DNA from 4 places in the Psychrobacillus sp. INOP01 genome. Region 1 is predicted to be linked to each of the others. Evidence: riboswitches for the same ligand, from Rfam matches in the RefSeq annotation. Region 1 holds a riboswitch; each other region holds the start of a gene.

The links. Region 1 has a riboswitch for S-adenosylmethionine ahead of KD050_RS09110 (acyl-CoA dehydrogenase family protein). Riboswitches for the same ligand answer to the same signal wherever they lie in the genome.
Region 2: linked by a shared signal. The riboswitch ahead of metK (methionine adenosyltransferase) and the one ahead of KD050_RS09110 (acyl-CoA dehydrogenase family protein) in region 1 are both predicted to bind S-adenosylmethionine.
Region 3: linked by a shared signal. The riboswitch ahead of KD050_RS11910 (O-acetylhomoserine aminocarboxypropyltransferase/cysteine synthase family protein) and the one ahead of KD050_RS09110 (acyl-CoA dehydrogenase family protein) in region 1 are both predicted to bind S-adenosylmethionine.
Region 4: linked by a shared signal. The riboswitch ahead of KD050_RS04490 (methionine ABC transporter ATP-binding protein) and the one ahead of KD050_RS09110 (acyl-CoA dehydrogenase family protein) in region 1 are both predicted to bind S-adenosylmethionine.

What each region holds. Positions count from the first base shown of each region.
Region 1 is NZ_CP073315.1:1,812,057-1,815,227, reverse strand. Features, by position in the region: gene KD050_RS09115 (transporter substrate-binding domain-containing protein) at 1-95, opposite strand, end outside; gene KD050_RS09110 (acyl-CoA dehydrogenase family protein) at 107-1,282, opposite strand; SAM riboswitch class I at 1,387-1,487, opposite strand; gene KD050_RS09105 (catalase) at 1,649-3,171, shown strand, end outside.
Region 2 is NZ_CP073315.1:783,017-786,187, forward strand. Features, by position in the region: gene KD050_RS03915 (gamma carbonic anhydrase) at 1-279, shown strand, start outside; gene metK (methionine adenosyltransferase) at 409-1,605, opposite strand; SAM riboswitch class I at 1,855-1,971, opposite strand; gene pckA (phosphoenolpyruvate carboxykinase (ATP)) at 2,164-3,171, shown strand, end outside.
Region 3 is NZ_CP073315.1:2,344,689-2,347,859, reverse strand. Features, by position in the region: gene KD050_RS11915 (homoserine dehydrogenase) at 1-436, opposite strand, end outside; gene KD050_RS11910 (O-acetylhomoserine aminocarboxypropyltransferase/cysteine synthase family protein) at 569-1,861, opposite strand; SAM riboswitch class I at 1,975-2,089, opposite strand; gene KD050_RS11905 (pyridoxal phosphate-dependent decarboxylase family protein) at 2,365-3,171, shown strand, end outside.
Region 4 is NZ_CP073315.1:876,255-879,425, forward strand. Features, by position in the region: gene KD050_RS04485 (methionine ABC transporter permease) at 1-468, opposite strand, end outside; gene KD050_RS04490 (methionine ABC transporter ATP-binding protein) at 461-1,486, opposite strand; SAM riboswitch class I at 1,577-1,681, opposite strand; gene KD050_RS04495 (thioredoxin family protein) at 1,716-2,036, opposite strand; gene KD050_RS04500 (toprim domain-containing protein) at 2,048-2,398, opposite strand; gene gcvH (glycine cleavage system protein GcvH) at 2,473-2,853, opposite strand; gene KD050_RS04510 (arsenate reductase family protein) at 2,928-3,171, opposite strand, start outside.

The sequences.
Region 1 (3,171 bases):
CCTTCTGAGGAAGTAGAAGCTTCTCCAGAACTACAAGCTGCTAAAATTGAAATAGACGCAAATCCAACTGCTGCTAATTTAAAATACTTATTCATGTTCATTCTCCTTATCTTTTCACTAAGTTTTTATTTTTTACCTCTTCTAACGCTGAAAGTGCCAGTTTTTTAATAGTCATATCATCCATAGGAGGATTATGAAGTCCTGCTCGGACATCTCGATAATAACGTTGTAGCGGATTAGTTCGCTGTAAGCTTTTAGCCCCAACTAAACGCATCGCTTTATCGACAATAGTGATGGCTGAATTAGTAACAATATGCTTCGCTACGCTTACTTCGTTTGAAAGTAAATCTTTTGTAGACTCATTGTCATAGGCAGTAGCAACTCCATAAATGACTAATCTAGCCTTCGTAAGCTCCAAATCTATTTCTCCGATGAGTTGCTGAACATTTGGTAGCTGTGCTATAGGTCCATTCAAGCTATTTGGTGAATGGGTATTGGCAAAATGTACTGCGTAGTCTCTTGCTGCCTGTGCAATTCCTAAATAGGTCGCTGGTATATGTAATAGCCAACCATTTATCTTCCCGCCACTAGCGAATTCAGGGAGTTCTACCAAATGCGATTCATGAACGAATACGTTATTTAGTACTAAGTCATTACTACTCGTTCCGCGCATGGATATAACATCCCAGGTTTCTTCAATGGAAAGACCTTCTGTATTACGAGGAATAAGGAAGAAGCCGACTCTTTCTTTTTCCTCAATCCAAGCAGATGTTAAAAAATAGGAAAGTACAGGGGAAGCGGTCGTGAATATTTTACGTCCATTTAATACCCAAGAATCTCCGTTTTTTATGGCAGTAGTTCCAGGTCTACCCCCACGCGTTGGACTTCCGGTTTGTGCTTCACTAACGGAACGATTTACGAGTGCACCATTTAATACTTCTGCTGCGAAAAAGTCTAGTTTCTCCTTCGTCCAGAGTTTGTTTTCGAATAGTTCACCAACAACACCTAAGCTCCAACCTACAGATAAAGCCGTATTGGCATCAAAGCTAGCAAGTGTTTCTTGTAAAAGAACCATATCGTAGACAGAAAATCCATTGCCTCCATATGATTCGGGTAGAGTAAGGCTTGCATATCCAAGCTTGATCAAATCCTCCACATTTTCTTTTGGGAAAATAGATTGCTCATCAATTTCGGCGGATTTACTTTTAAATTTATCTTCTAACACATATAAACGATCGATCCATAGTTGCTGTTTTTCCGTTTTGATGTACAAATTATTCAAAGTTGTCGTCTCCTTTAATATAAATTATTCCAATTAGTTAAGTTGGTATTTAAAGAAAATAAAAAACCCTTCCCAGAAATGAAAAGAGTAAGTAGTTTTGTGTACACTTATCTCTCAAGTTTCTTGCTGGAAGTAGCACCATACCACAGCTGTGGCGGTTGCTGAAGCATCATCGGACCAGTCCCTCAGCTTCTCTTAATAAGCAGTATGGAGTTGTTGAAATAATCGTACTACTTCAACTAGATGAAGTCAATAGTAATTCCTATAAATTTAATCGGAATTGATATTGAATTTTTTTAAAGGGTTTTTGAAAGTTCATACAGGGTAATAAAAAATAGAGAAGAGAAAAATAGAGGAGGAGATAGCTTGAATAAGAAAGTAAATGTAAGCAGCAAAAATGAACAATTAGAAGAATTCCGAGTGGATGATCAAGGTCAAGCTATGACTACAAATCAGGGTCTAAAACTATCAGAGGATGAATTTTCTTTAAAAGTGGGAGAACGGGGACCCACTTTGATAGAAGATTTTCACTTCCGTGAAAAAATGACGCATTTTGACCATGAGCGTATTCCTGAACGTGTAGTGCATGCTAGAGGATATGCGGCTCATGGAGAGTTTGAGCTATACGAATCAGCGAGCGAATTTACAAAAGCGAAATTCTTACAAACACCTGGCACAAAGACCCCAGTATTCGTAAGGTTTTCTACTGTGGCGGGATCACGCGGTTCTGGTGAGTTAGCACGGGATGCTAGAGGATTTGCGACGAAGTTTTATACGGAAGAAGGGAATTATGATTTAGTAGGAAATAATATTCCAGTCTTTTTCATTCAAGATGCTATTAAATTCCCGGATCTGGTCCATGCTTTGAAACCAGAGCCGCACAATGAAATTCCACAAGCAGCTACTGCTCATGATACATTTTGGGACTTTGTTGCCAACAATCAGGAGACGGCACATATGATAATGTGGGCAATGTCGGATCGTGCCATTCCACGTAGCTTTCGTATGATGGAAGGGTTCGGTGTAAATACATACCGTTTCATTAATGAGGCAGGTAAATCCCATTTTGTGAAATTTCATTGGAAACCGTTACTTGGCATCCATTCTGTTGTCTGGGATGAAGCACAAAAGCTAAATGGGAAAGATCCAGATTTCCATCGTCGTGACCTATATGATTCGATTGATAATGGCGATTATCCCGAGTATGAATTTGGAGTCCAACTAATTGCAGAGGAAGATGAATTTAAATTTGATTTCGATATTTTAGATCCTACTAAACTATGGCCTGAGGAAGAGATACCAGTAAAAATTTTAGGGAAGATGACATTAAATCGTAACGTAGATAATGTATTTGCCGAAACGGAGCAAGTTGCATTTCATCCAGGAAGTGTTGTACCAGGAATAGATTTCTCAAATGATCCACTACTTCAGGGACGATTGTTCTCCTATACAGATACACAATTAATCCGTCTAGGTGGACCTAATTTTCATGAGCTGCCGATAAACAGACCTGTTTGCCCATTCCATAACAATCAACGTGATGGATATGGAAGACAAACGATTAATGTAGGAAGAGTGAGTTACCATAAAAACTCTCTTGCTGGAAATACTCCAACACCTGTTAGTGAAGTGGAAGGTGGGTATACACATTATCAGGAGAAGATAGATGCTCGTAAAGTTCGAGCTAGAAGTGAGAGTTTTAAAGACCATTTCTCACAGGCTACGTTATTTTGGAATAGCATGAGTGATCCAGAAAAAGAGCATATTATTAGTGCATTCAGCTTCGAGCTTGGTAAATGTAAAGAATTGACCGTTCGTCAACAAGTACTAGAAATGTTTTCACATGTAGATTTGGACTTAGCGAGTAAGGTGGCAGAAAATTTAGGGCT
Region 2 (3,171 bases), 1.0 Mb from region 1:
ATCGGACATCAAGTGACTTTACATAGCTGTACCGTACGTAAAGGTGCCTTAATAGGAATGGGGTCCATTATTTTAGATGGTGCTGAAATTGGTGAAGGTGCATTTATCGGAGCTGGAAGCCTCGTACCACCTGGCAAGAAAATACCTCCAAATTCATTAGCACTAGGCAGCCCAGCAAAAGTTGTACGCGAACTAAATGATGAGGATAAAGCTGATGTACAAAGAATTATCCGAGAATATGTAGAAAAAGGGCAATATTATAAATCCCTGCAAAAATAAATAGGGATAACGATAGTTTGTGTAGATTGATCGATCTTCGCAATGTTTGATCATTCCACGTTTTTTTATTTTATTTTCTACCAAAGAAAAGAGGCTTCCTATTATAGGAAAGCCTCTTTTGGTTCATACTTATAATCCAGCTTTTTCTTTTAATGCTGCAGCTTTATCTGTTTGTTCCCATGGCACATCAATGTCTGTTCGACCAAAATGACCATAAGCAGCTGTTTGTTTGTAAATTGGACGGCGAAGATCTAGCATTTTAATAATTCCTGCTGGACGAAGGTCGAATAATTCGCGAATATATGAAACTAATTCAACTTCTTCTACCTTTCCAGTACCAAAAGTTTCAACAGCAATTGAAACAGGTCTAGCTACACCAATTGCATAAGCAAGTTGTACTTCACAACGATCTGCAAGGCCAGCAGCAACAATGTTTTTAGCAACATAACGTGCAGCGTATGCAGCGGAACGATCCACTTTTGTAGGATCTTTACCAGAGAATGCTCCTCCGCCATGACGAGCATAACCACCGTATGTGTCTACAATAATTTTACGACCTGTTAGGCCAGCATCTCCTTGTGGTCCACCAATTACGAAGCGTCCAGTTGGATTGATAAAATATTTTGTATTTTCATCTATTAAATTTGTAGGAACAATCGGGTTGATCACTACTTCTTTAATATCTTTTTGAATTTGCTCTAAAGTAATTTCTGGATGATGTTGTGTCGAAATAACAATTGTATCGATACGAACTGGATTATTATTTTCATCATACTCTACTGTTACTTGAGTTTTTCCGTCCGGACGAAGATAGTCTAAAGTTTCTTCTTTACGAACTTGTGCCAATCGATGCGATAGTTTATGCGCTAAACTAATTGGGAGTGGCATAAGCTCTGGTGTTTCATTACAAGCATAACCGAACATCAAACCTTGGTCTCCTGCTCCAATTGCATCAATGTCAGAATCACTCATAGAGCCTTCTCTTGCTTCTAAAGCTTGGTCCACACCTTGTGCGATATCAGGTGATTGTTCATCAATTGAAGTAAGCACAGCAGAAGTTTCTGCATCAAAGCCATACTTTGCACGTGTATAGCCAATTTCTTTAATAGTAGAACGAACTACTTTAGGGATATCTACGTAAGTAGATGTAGTAATTTCTCCAGCAACTAATACTAGTCCTGTCGTTACACTCGTTTCGCATGCTACACGAGCATTTGGGTCTTCTGCTAAAATTGCATCTAGAATTGCATCAGAGATTTGATCACAAATTTTATCTGGATGTCCCTCTGTTACTGATTCTGATGTAAATAATCGACGTTGTGTCATAGATTATTCCTCCTATATCCCGCGAGATTTCTCTCAAGAATTGATACGGTACTCATTCCCATGTCAAGCCATTCAAAATGTTCCATGCATTTACATCACATAATAGTAAATGTAACTTGAATGCATTGAAGTTAACTTGAAGCCGTTTCGGACTTGGCACACAAGGATAAAGGGCGATGTTCAATAAAAAAACCTCTCGCTCACGTATTTATACATGAGGAAAGGTATTAGTATCATAAGCACCTTTCACTCTTATCAATCAAGGAATTTCACCTTGTCTCAGGTTTGGCACCTTTGTAATAATGAAAAAATTACAGGTTGCCGGGTTTCATAGGGCCTGACCCCTCCACCAGCTCGGGATAAGAGTATCCGTTCAATTTATCATCATACGTAAGTATGTAATAGAAGTCAACTATTTTTGTTTGTATTTTATACACAAAAGAAAAAATTTAATTTGATTAGTATAGACTAATTGCTTTAATGTGTTATACTATTTCACATATCTAGAAAACTTCCTCTTTATTAGGGGAAATATAAAAAAAGGATGGTATATTCAAGATGAATTCAATCGATACTGTGAGTGAACTGAAAGAATTGTTAGCAGGAAATAACGTTAGCAGCCAATTGTCAGTGCCACAACTTGTGGAAAAAGCTACAACAAGAGGAGAAGCTGTTCTAACTTCTACTGGTGCAGTAAAAGCTGAAACAGGGAAATATACTGGCCGCTCTCCACAAGATAAGTATATAGTAGATGAAGCTATTTCAAAAGACAAAATCGATTGGGGCTCAGTAAACCAACCAATTTCTTCTGACGTTTTTGATGCACTATATATAAAAATGATTAACTTCTTAAACAAGCAAGATGAAATCTTCGAATTTAAAGGATATGCAGGAGCTGATAAAGAATCACGTCTAGGCATTCAAGTAATTAACGAATATGCTTGGCATAATCTCTTCGCTCATCAGCTATTTATCCGTCCAACACAAGAAGATCTTGCAACACATACAACAGATTTTACTATTCTTTCGGCTCCTAATTTCAAGGCAGTTCCTGCTGTAGATGGTACACGTTCAGAAACGTTTATCATTGTATCTATGGAAAAACGTACGGTTTTAATCGGTGGGACTGAATATGCAGGAGAGATGAAAAAATCGATTTTCTCTATTATGAACTACTTACTTCCAGAACAAGACATTTTGCCAATGCACTGTTCCGCAAACGTTGGGGATGCTGGAGACGTTGCATTATTTTTCGGCTTATCTGGAACAGGTAAAACTACCCTTTCTGCAGATGCTGGTCGTAAACTAATCGGTGATGACGAGCATGGCTGGTCAGATAACGGTGTGTTCAATATCGAGGGTGGTTGTTATGCAAAATGTATCGACCTAACTCGAGAAAATGAACCGCAAATTTGGGATGCGATATCATTCGGAACTGTATTAGAAAACGTAGTAGTAGATGCGGAAACTCGCGTTGCTGACTACACTGACAACTCATTAACAGAAAATACTCGTGCTGCTTACCCAATTCAATATATCGAAAATATTGTAGACCCATCTGTAGCA
Region 3 (3,171 bases), 530 kb from region 1:
GTAATAGATTTTTCAACGTCTTAATAACAGGAACTCCACCTGCTGTTGTTGCCTCATATCCTATAAATACTCCACGAGACTTTGCGCGCTCATGCAACGGGATACTATATTTGGAGAACATCACTTTATTTGCTGTTATTACGTGACACCCTTTATCAATCGCTCTACTTAGGTAGTTATATGCTGGTTCCTCATTTACAATTGCCTCGAATACTACTTGAAGCCCAGGAATATTGATAATATCCTCGAAGTCATCAGTCACTAAGACACCCGGTGTAGCTATTCTTTCTTTTCCAACGTTGTTTACGAGAATAGCACTAATTTCTAGGTCTAATCCTAAAGACTTTTTAAGATCTTCTCTTTTTTCATTTACAATGTGGTAAATCCCTTGCCCGACTGTTCCGAAACCTAGGATTGCTGCTTTTATTGTCGCCATGCTATCTCCTCCAAATGAATCTGCACAATTGAGTTCCAATTTGCTTCTATTAGTAAAATTCTAAATCGCAATTATATACGAAGAACTATTTTACATATTGTAGCCCATCTTTACTCAATTATCAATAAAATTCTACCTAGAGAGGACATTTGTTTTTCCCACAAGTACTTCGTCAAGTGCAGCCTGCAAATCTTCGACTGCCTCTAGTCCTACAGACAAGCGGATTAAGTCTTCCGTAACTCCCGATTTCACTAAATCCTCTGGAGTTAACTGCTGATGTGTTGTAGATGCAGGATGGATTATTAGTGATTTGGCATCGCCAACGTTAGCTACATGCGACCAAATTTCAATATTATCGATAATATTTCGTCCTGCTTCTTTACCACCTTTTACTCCGAAAGTTAGGATCGAGCCAAAACCATTCTGTAAGTATTTTTTAGCAAGCTCATGTGAAGGATGACTTTCTAAACCTAAGTAGTTAACCCAAGTCACTTCTTCGTTATTTTCTAAGTAATCTGCAATTTTCTGTGCATTTTCATTGTGCTTTGGTACACGTAAATGAAGTGTTTCTAATCCTTGTAGAAAGGAGAAAGCTGCTTCAGGACTTAAAGTTGGACCAAAATCACGAAGCAATTGAACGCGCAACTTCACTGCGAATGCTACGTTTGGGACATCTATTCCGTATCTTAGACCATGATAGGTCACATCTGGCTGTGTGAATCCAGGGAATTTCTCTGAATCCCAATTAAAGTTTCCTCCATCTACTACTACTCCACCGATAGTTGTACCATGACCGCCAATCCACTTAGTTGCCGAGTGAATCACTACATGAGCACCGTGTTTAATCGGATTCGATCCATATGGAGTAGCAAATGTGCTATCTACCAGCAACGGAACTCCTACTTCGTTGGCAATTGCTGCAACGTTTTCAACATCTAATACATTTAAGCTAGGGTTTCCGATGATTTCAGCAAAAAATGCTTTTGTTTTATCCGTAACTGCTGCTCGGAAATTTTCTGGATCAGTTGAATCTACAAACTTCACTGTAATACCATATCTCGGCAATGTATGTGCAAATAAATTAAATGTACCACCATACAAATTTTCAGCAGCAATAATTTCGTCTCCAGCTCCTGCAATATTTAAAATAGAAAATGCGATAGCAGCCATGCCGGAAGAAAGTGCAACTGCTGCGGTCCCTCCTTCTAATAATGCAATTCGTTGTTCAAACACATCTACAGTTGGATTCGTAATACGGGAATAGATATTACCTGTTTCTGCAAGAGCAAATAGATTTTGCGCATGTTCTGTATTTTTAAATACGAAGGATGTTGTTTTATGAATAGGTACTGCTCGTGAGCCTGTCACTGGATCTGGTTGTTGGCCACCATGTAAAAGTAGTGTTTCTTTTTGAAGATTTGTCATTTGAATTCCTCCTAAAATGTAGTTTAGATGGACGCTTATGGAGGCGAGGGAGGGTTAGAACAAACAAAAAACCCTCTTCAATTAAGAAGAGGGTGCAAATTCGCATGTTCCTCCTCTTATCTTCCAAATTCGTATTAGAATTTGTAGGATTTAGCACCTTTCCAAGTTGAGAACTTGTTGGTTGCCGGGCATCGCAGGGCCTATTCCCTCCGCCACTCTTGATAAGAGTATTAGATTTAGTTTTCCATCTTGTTACACAGTATAGATTTCTATTAAACTATTTGTCAACACTTTTTTGAAAAGTTAAAAAATTATTTTCGATACACTTCCTTCTACCCTTCTCTATTGCATAAATATTACTAATATTCTAAAGTATTCTTTATTTTACATTTATGACGAAATTTATAGTTTTTTGTAGTCCAATATGTATATACTACATAAGAGTATAAGGAACTATAACGAAAATATTATAACAGGAAATATAGACCAAGAAGGGTGAGAAAATGAAAAATATACAACAGCTTTTTCAAAGTGAAGATGGCAATGGAAAACAAAGAGAACAGTTATTAGGTTACGTGGAAAAAATATTAACGTCCATGGATGCTTTGAAAGATCCACAAAAAACGATGCTAGGGCCTATACAAGAGAGGTCTGCAAACTTCTATAAAGAGATAATGGAAGATTATGAAGTGCCTTTAAATAGTCGTTCGATGGACTTTGTTGTGGAAGAATTAACAGACTTGATGAAGGGTCACCCATATCATACACGAAACTTTGTAACAAATGTTTTGCCAATGGCAAGTATTCCTGGTGTCCTAGGACTACTTACCAATTCCTTATTGAATGGTAATAACTTGTGGGATGTTTACGGACCAGCTGCTGCTGAATGTGAGGTAAAAGTCGTCTCCATGATGTCGAAACTAGTTGGTTACGATTTTACTGAAAGCTTCGGTTATACAACCTGGGGTGGACAAGGCGCAGTGTTCAGCGGCTTGCGCATGGCGATAGCAAAACAGTTCCCAAACGCTAAAGAGGAAGGCGTACCAAATAATTTATATTGCTTTGCATCCGAGAATGCACATTATAGCTTGTTAAAATCTGTAGAGGCTGTTGGAATTGGAAGTAATCATCTTATACGAGTTAAAGCAGGGGCGGATCATTCTATGGATATGGAAGATTTGAAAATGCGCTTAACAGAAGTAATCGAAAAAGGCGGCATTCCTGTCTATATCGTCGCTACTACTGGTGCAACAGATAATTTTGCTATTGATGATGTTAAAGCAATTAAAGAAATGGCAACAGCATTCGAA
Region 4 (3,171 bases), 940 kb from region 1:
TGTAATTCCAGATACTAAAGCAGGCATAGATTCTGGCAATAAAACCTTCCATATAATAGTAGTAGTTTTAGCTCCCATCGATTTTGCTGCTTCTAGCACACCTTTATCAATTTCTCGAAGAGCTATCAATACCATACGTGCGTAAAATGGAGCAGCTCCAATTACTAAAGCTGGAAATGCCGCGTTAGGGCCACGCATTGTACCGACCAAAAACTTCGTTAATGGTATTAATAAAATGATCAAAATAATAAACGGAATAGAACGGAATATATTAACGAAAGCCCCAGTTAACCAGTTAGCTAATTTGTTCGCCCACGCCTGATGAGGACTAGTTAAGAAAAGTAGAAGACCGAGAACTAGTCCAATAATTGCTGTCAAAATAGTGGATACCGCAGTCATATAAAGAGTTTCAAGTGTTGCTTCCCACATTTTTGGCCAATCAACATTAGGAAATAAATCATTAATCATTGTTGATCACCTCTGTATTTACTTTTTGTTCATGTATATAGCGAATGGCCTCATCCACTAGTAATGCATCTCCTTCTAATTGAAGGATTAGTGTACCGAATGCACCATTTTGGGTGTGCGAAATATTCCCTTGAACAATATTCACTTCTAAATCAAATTGCTTGATAAGCCTAGACAATATTGGTTGCTCTGTTTGCTCCCCAACAAATACTAGCTTGATCAGTTTGCCATTTGGATATAGTTCTTTTAAATGCTGTATTGTTTGTAAGGCTTTATTTGAATCACTGACTTGCGAAACAAAACGCTTCGTAATAGGTTGTTGTGGATTTTGAAATACGTCTAGCACTTTTCCTTCTTCAACAACATGACCTTTTTCCATTACTGCAACTCGACCGCATATCTTTTGAATGACCTGCATCTCGTGAGTAATCAATACAATTGTCAGACCTAATTTTTCATTGATACTAACTAATAAGTCTAAAATTGAGTCCGTAGTTTCTGGATCTAACGCAGAGGTTGCTTCATCACAAAGAAGTACTTCTGGTCGATTGGCTAATGCGCGTGCAATTCCGACACGTTGCTTTTGACCGCCTGATAGTTGAGATGGATAATAATGTCCTCGTCCTTCCAGACCAACTAAATCAATAAGTTCTTTTACTCTTTGAGAACGTTGTGCTTGCGGAACTCCAGCTATTTCTAATGGGAATGCAATATTCTCTTCAACCGTTCTTGACCATAACAGATTAAAATGCTGGAAAATCATACTTACCTTTTGTCTTACTTGTCGAAGCTTCACATCATTTATCTTTGTGATATCTTGATCATTCACGATAATTTGTCCAGAGGTTGGTTTTTCTAATCCATTTAATAAGCGAATAAGTGTACTTTTACCTGCGCCACTGTAACCGATGATGCCAAAGATTTCACCTTTCTTTATGTCAAGATTCACCTCTTCAACTGCAACGATCGTACCTTGTTTCGTGCTAAACTTTTTCGAAACATTATTTAAACTAATCATGGGAACCTTGCCACCTTTCTATCTAAAAAAACCCTCCTGCAAAAGAGCAGAAGGGTTTTAAGTTATCCATTTTAATAACATTCATCCATTCTCTCATTTCCCAAAGCATTTGCTTTGCGTGATTTGGCACCATTTCATTTACATGACGGTTGCCGGGCTTCAAAGGGCACTTCCCTCCACCTCTCTTAATAAGAGTGACACTATTTAATTCTTGGTATATCGTATATTATCACACGACTACTTGTTCGTCAATACTTTTTATAGCGTCTAATATAAATGGAACAGATTGAAAGGCATATATTTTTTTATATACAGTGCCACCTTTAGCTATTAACAGACATGGCACACTTTCAATATGATAATCCATTGCAAAGTTCTCTAAATAATTAATATTTGCTTGCCCAATCGAAAAAGGCTTCATCTCTTGTACAACTTGCATCATTTTACTAGCAACTTGGCATGTTCCACATAAAGGTGTATAAATATAAAATATCGCAAGCTGACCACTATTCTTATGGCTATTCCACTGTTCCAGTGTCCATTCTTTCACATTACATCATCCTAAAGTAAATATTCTTTCTTCACTTTTATATTAACACTTTTTAAAATGGAAGCCAAAACTTTGAACGGTGTAGTCGCTACTTCGCAATACATGGGGTTGGTGTAAAGATGAATCGCCTCTGGATATTCCTTCCTCACAACTGACCGAATTTGCTCGCCCGATTTATCTGCATCTAAAAATGCATATATAGGAATACCATCATAAGGACTTAAAATTTCTTCTAGCTTTACATTCGATATCGTTCCGTTTGTACAAATAATTTCTGTTGATTCATCAAGAAGTTTTAAAAGCTTTAGTTTATCTGATCTTCCCTCAACGAGAATTAATTTTTCACTAAAGACAATAGCCATTCAGCTTCTCTCCTAACTATGCCCTTTCCAATATTATATGAAAAAAACGCCGATAATAATCGGCGTTTGCATAATTATTCTGAAATTAATTCTTCGTATTTTTCTGGAGAAAGTAAACCATCCACTTCCGTTAAATCAGCTGGTTCGATAACAATCATCCATGCATTTTCATAAGGGGACTCGTTTACATATTCAGGGCTATCTTCTAGTTCTGTATTGACCTCTAAGACTTTACCACTGATCGGTGCGTACAATTCAGATACGGTTTTTACAGACTCTACACTACCGAAAGGATCTCCTGCTTTGATCTCATCTCCGACTTGTGGAAGCTCGACAAACACGATATCTCCAAGTTCAGATTGTGCAAATTCAGTAATACCGATACGGACATTTCCGCCTTCAGTCTTTACCCATTCATGTTCTGCTGAGTATTTTAAATCTTTAGGTGCGTTCATATAATAATCCCCTCTCCATTTTTCATACATTCATCTATAATATTCACATATTTTTATAGTAAAAACAAGTGACTTTAAGAAGTCTTCCACACATCCTCAAACTGTTGTTCCTTGAAGCCTAGCGTTAATTTTTTTCCATCAAAAACAACTGGTCGTTTAATAAGCATCCCATCAGAAGAAAGTAAGGATAATTGTTCGTCTTCTGACATAGTATCAAGTTTGTCTTTCAAACCAAGCTCTCTATATTTAATACCAGAAGTATTAAAGAATTTTTTTAGTTCCAATCCACTGACTTCGAGCATTTTTTGAAGTAAATCT